DNA from 2 places in the Amycolatopsis sp. NBC_01286 genome. Region 2 is predicted to be linked to the other one. Evidence: predicted binding sites of a transcription regulator. Region 2 holds the regulator's gene; the other holds the start of a gene.

Region 1 (2,396 bases), 850 kb from region 2:
GCCGCCGCGTGGAGAAGGTGTGGCCGCTGATCCGGCCGATCTCGCGGCAGAACCGGGCGTTCATGAACCGCGTCGTCGCGGCGGCGATGGACGCCGGCGTCCGCCAGTTCGTCGACCTCGGCTCCGGCGTGCCGACCGCGGGCAACGTGCACGAGATCGTCCGGGAGCTGCTGCCCGACGGCGAACGCGCGTCGGTGGTCTACGTCGACTACGAGCCGGTGGCGGCCGCGCATTCCCGGCTGATCCTGGAGAAGGAAGACGCGACGGACTGGGCGGGCCTGGTCGAGCGCGACATCCGGCGGCCCGCGGAGATCTTCGCGGACGACGTCGTGTCGGACCTGATCGACTGGTCGCGGCCGGTGTGCCTGCTGATGATCACGGTGATGCACTTCGTCGGCCCGTCGGACGACCCCGACGGCCTGATGGCGACGTACCGGGCGAAGCTGGCGCCGGGCAGCTGGCTGGCGCTGACGCACGGCACCTGCCGCGACGACGCCCCACCGGCCCGCGCGGCCGAGGTGAAACGATTCATCGACGCCTACCGCGCCACGACGAACCCCGCGTGGCTGCGCACGGCGGAAGAACTGCTCCCCTGGTTCGGCGGCTGGCCGCTCTTGCCGCCGGGGATGACATCGTTGCCGGACTGGCGCCCCGACGAGCGTCCGACAGTGCTGGATCTGGAGACGCGGCCCTTCGCCTGGTGCGCGGTCGCACGCCGCCCGAGTCTCTGACCTGCGCTTTCCCTGCCGCCGGACACGGCTCGGACTCGACGAGGCGCACACACGCCTGCTCTGACGACCTCTCTTCGCCGCGACGTGCCGCGACCTGCGCCGGGCGAGCCCAGACCCTCGATCCGCCCTGGTCGTCTCGGCACCGGACATGACCTCCCCCGCTCACGTAAGGGCGGCTCGCGCACGTCGGCGGGAGCGGTCTCGCCGCACCCGTCCGCGACCCACGATCTCCGGCGGGCAGCCCGGTCCACGCGACCGGTCACCGTCCTTGATCGCCGCCCGAGTCTCTGACCTGCGCTTTCCCTGATCGCTGTGGGCGAACGCACCATCGGAAACAAACACACCCATCGGAGAGTTGAGCAAGGCAGACTCAACTACCCGAGGAGTGCACATGTCCGACACCCGCCTCCTGCCCGTGCTCCCGCTCGATGACGACGTCGTGCTGCCGGGCATGGTCGTCCCGCTCGACCTCACCGACACCGAGACGCGGGCCGCGGTGGAGTCCGCCCAGGCCGGCACGCCCAGCCAGGCGTCCTTCCCCGGCATCCGGTCGACCGGCTCCGCGAAGGCCGAAGTCCTGATCGTGCCGCGCGTCCACGGTGAGTACGCCGAGTACGGCACCGTCGCGACCGTCGAGCGCATCGGGCGCGTGCCCGGTGGCAAGGCCGCCGTCCTGCTGCGCGGCACCGCCCGCGCGCTCGTCGGCCGGATGGCCGACGGTCCCGGCGCCGCCCGCTGGGTGCACGCCGAGGACGCCCCCGAAATCACCGGCGACCAGACCGCGAAGCTCGCGGCCGACTACAAGGCCGTCGTCATCTCGATCCTCCAGCAGCGCGGCGGCTGGCAGCTGATCGACGCCGTCCAGCAGGTCGAGGACCCGTCCGCGGTCGCCGACCTGTCCGGCAACGCGCCGTACCTCGACACCGACCAGAAGGTCGAGCTGCTCACCACGCTCGACGTCACCGCCCGCCTGGAGAAGGCGCTCGAGTGGAGCAAGGAGCACCTGGCCGAGCTCGAGGTCACCGACACGATCCGCAAGGACGTCTCCGAAGGCATGGAGAAGCAGCAGAAGGAGTTCCTGCTGCGCCGCCAGCTCGAAGCGATCCGCAAGGAGCTGGGTGAGCTCGACGGCAGCACCGACGACACGGACTACCGCGCCCGCGTCGAAGGCGCCGAGCTGCCCGACGCCGTGAAGAAGGCCGCGCTGGCCGAGGTGGACAAGCTGGACCGGACGTCCGAGCAGTCCCCCGAGGGCGGTTGGATCCGCACCTGGCTGGACACCGTCCTGGAGCTGCCGTGGAACGAGCGCACCGAGGACGTCTACGACATCGCGGCCGCGCGGGCGGTGCTGGACGCCGACCACGCGGGCCTGGACGACGTCAAGGAACGCATCATCGAGTACCTGGCCGTCCGGAAGCGTCGCGCCGAATCGGGTCTCGGCCCGGTCGGTGGCCGTCGTTCCGGCGCGGTGCTCGCCCTCGCGGGCCCTCCCGGGGTCGGCAAGACGTCGCTGGGTGAGTCCGTCGCGAAGGCCATGGGCCGCAAGTTCGTCCGGGTCGCCCTCGGCGGCATCCGCGACGAGGCGGAGATCCGCGGCCACCGCCGCACCTACGTCGGCGCGCTGCCCGGCCGGATCGTCCGCGCCATCAAGGAAGCCGGCTCGAT
Region 2 (2,396 bases):
GGCTATTCAGGCCGGGTGAAGGTGCTGGCCATCTGGAACATCTCGGACACGTCCAACGCGTTCTACAGCTGCGTCGACCTCCAGATCGGTGGTGGCGGCACGACGACCCCGCCGCCCACCACCACGCCGCCGCCGACCACGACCCCGCCGCCCACCACGACCCCGCCCCCGACGACGACCCCGCCGGCCGGCGGAACGTGGGCCGCGGGCACGGCGTACAAGGCCGGTGACGTCGTCACGTACGGCGGCGCGAGCTACCGCTGCCTCCAGCCGCACACGGCGATCGCGGGCTGGGAGCCGCCGAACACCCCGGCCCTCTGGCAGCGCCAGTGAGGTTCCTGCTGGTCGCCGTCGCACTGCTGCTGGCCGGATGCGGCAGCGGCGCGACGGCGGCCGCCCCGGCGTACAACGCGGCCGACGTGATGTTCCTGCAGATGCTGATTCCCCAGAACCAGCAGGGCATCGAGATCGCCCGGCTGGCGCAGACGCGGCAGCTGCCCGCGGACCTGAAGGTCCTGGCGGCGGCGATCGAGTCGACGCAGCAGACCGAGATCAACGACATGAAGAGCTGGCTGAGCAGCTGGAACCAGCCGGAGACGATGGACATGAACCCGGCGGCCCACGCCGGCCACGGCGGCATGCAGATGACCGCCCCGGACCTGGTCGGCACGCTGAAGACCGCACCGGACACGGAGTTCGGCCGCAAGTTCCTGGACGTCCTGACGGGTCAGCAGCAAGGAGCCGTCGAGCTGGCCCAGACGGAGAACGGCACGAGCGGCGGTGTCAACGCCCAGGCCCGCGACCTGGCCCGCCGGGTCATCGAGTCGCGCAGCGCCGAGGTGAAGCAGCTGCTGAACTTCAAGCCCTGACGCGCCCGGGGCTTGAAAGCCGTGAAGGCCTCCTTACCGGCTTTGAGAGCCGGTAAGGAGGCCTTCACGGACCTTGCGGACTAACGGCGCTTGGGGCGCCAGACCACCATCGCGGTCTGCTGGTTCATCGGGACCAGGTCCCGGCGGTAGGAAGCGTGCGCGGCCGCCGCGGCCTGCTCCCCGGCGGCGTACGCCGCGGCCAGTTCCTCGGTGATCTCCGACAGCCTCGCCCGCAGCGCGTCGACCTGGTTCTCCAGCTCGATGATGCGCTTGATGCCGGCCAGGTTCACGCCGTCTTCCTGCGACAGCCGCTGGACCTCGCGCAGCAGCGCGATGTCCCGCATCGAGTAGCGGCGCCCGCCGCCGGAGGTGCGGCCCGGCGACACCAGGCCCTGCCGGTCGTAGGTGCGCAACGTCTGCGCGTGCATCCCTGCCAGCTGGGCCGCCACCGAGATGACGAACACCGGGGTCTCTTCGTCCTCCTCCGGGGGAATCCCGCCGAACATCCCACTCACCTGCCTTCGAGCAGCTCAGTGATCTCCGGCCGGGGGTCGTGCCCGGCCATCGCCTCGGCGTACGACTGCAGAGCCTCGCGCGCCTTGTCGTCCAGTTTGGCGGGAATCGCCGCTTGCAGGGTGACGAGCAGGTCACCTTGCGCACCGTCGCGCTTCGCGATGCCCTTGCCGCGCACGCGCAGCACCCGCCCGCTCGCCGTGCCGGGCGGCACCTTGAGCGAGACCTTGCCATCGAGGGTCGGCACCGTGATCGTGGTGCCGAGCGTGAGCTCGGTGAAGTCCACCGGCACCGCGATCGTCAGGTCGAGCGCCTTGCGCCCGAACAACGCGTGCGGAGCCACGTGCACCCGGACGTACAGATCGCCCGCCTGCGCGCCACCCCGGCCCGGCTCACCCTGACCGGCCAGCCGGATGCGCTGGTCGTCGTCGACGCCCGGCGGGATCCGGACGGTCAGCGTGCGGGTCCGCGTGCTGATGCCTTCGCCGCCGCACTCGGGGCACGGGTCGTCGATGATCTGCCCGCGGCCGCGGCAGTCGCGGCACGGCTCCGAGAACGCGAACGCGCCCTGGCTCCGGCTGACCAGGCCCGACCCACTGCAGGTCGGGCAGGTCCGCGGCGACGTGCCCGGCTTCGCGCCGTTGCCGCCGCACGTCGAACAGGTCGCCGGGCTCGACAGCCGCAGCGGCAGGGTCGCGCCCTTGACCGCCTCGGTGAAGTCGATCCGGACGTCCGTCTCGACGTCGGCACCGCGCTGCGGCCGGTTCGCCGTCGCGCCGGCCGACGACCGGCCGCGGCCGAACAGCCCGCCGAGGATGTCGCCGAGCCCGCCCATCCCGCCCTGCTGGCCCGCACCCGCGCCGGCCTGGCCGAAGATGTCGCCCATGTCGAAGCCGCCGGAACCGCCGCCGGTGGGGAAGTTGAATCCGCCACCGCCCGAGCCGCCGAACAGGCGCCGCGCCTCGTCGTACTCCTTGCGCTTGCTGGCGTCGGAGAGCACGCCGTAGGCCTCGG

The links. The regulator HspR, encoded in region 2, represses chaperone genes until heat shock. The targets are predictions, from matches to a motif close to ANNTTGAGTNNNNNNNACTCAANNT.
Region 1: the regulator HspR is predicted to act here: its motif matches at 1,084-1,108, upstream of lon (endopeptidase La).

What each region holds. Positions count from the first base shown of each region.
Region 1 covers NZ_CP108428.1:1,679,421-1,681,816, forward strand. The annotation lists gene OG570_RS08030 (SAM-dependent methyltransferase) at 1-731, shown strand, start outside; gene lon (endopeptidase La) at 1,123-2,396, shown strand, end outside.
Region 2 covers NZ_CP108428.1:2,524,885-2,527,280, reverse strand. The annotation lists gene OG570_RS12250 (lytic polysaccharide monooxygenase) at 1-333, shown strand, start outside; gene OG570_RS12245 (DUF305 domain-containing protein) at 330-869, shown strand; gene OG570_RS12240 (heat shock protein transcriptional repressor HspR) at 950-1,375, opposite strand; gene dnaJ (molecular chaperone DnaJ) at 1,381-2,396, opposite strand, start outside.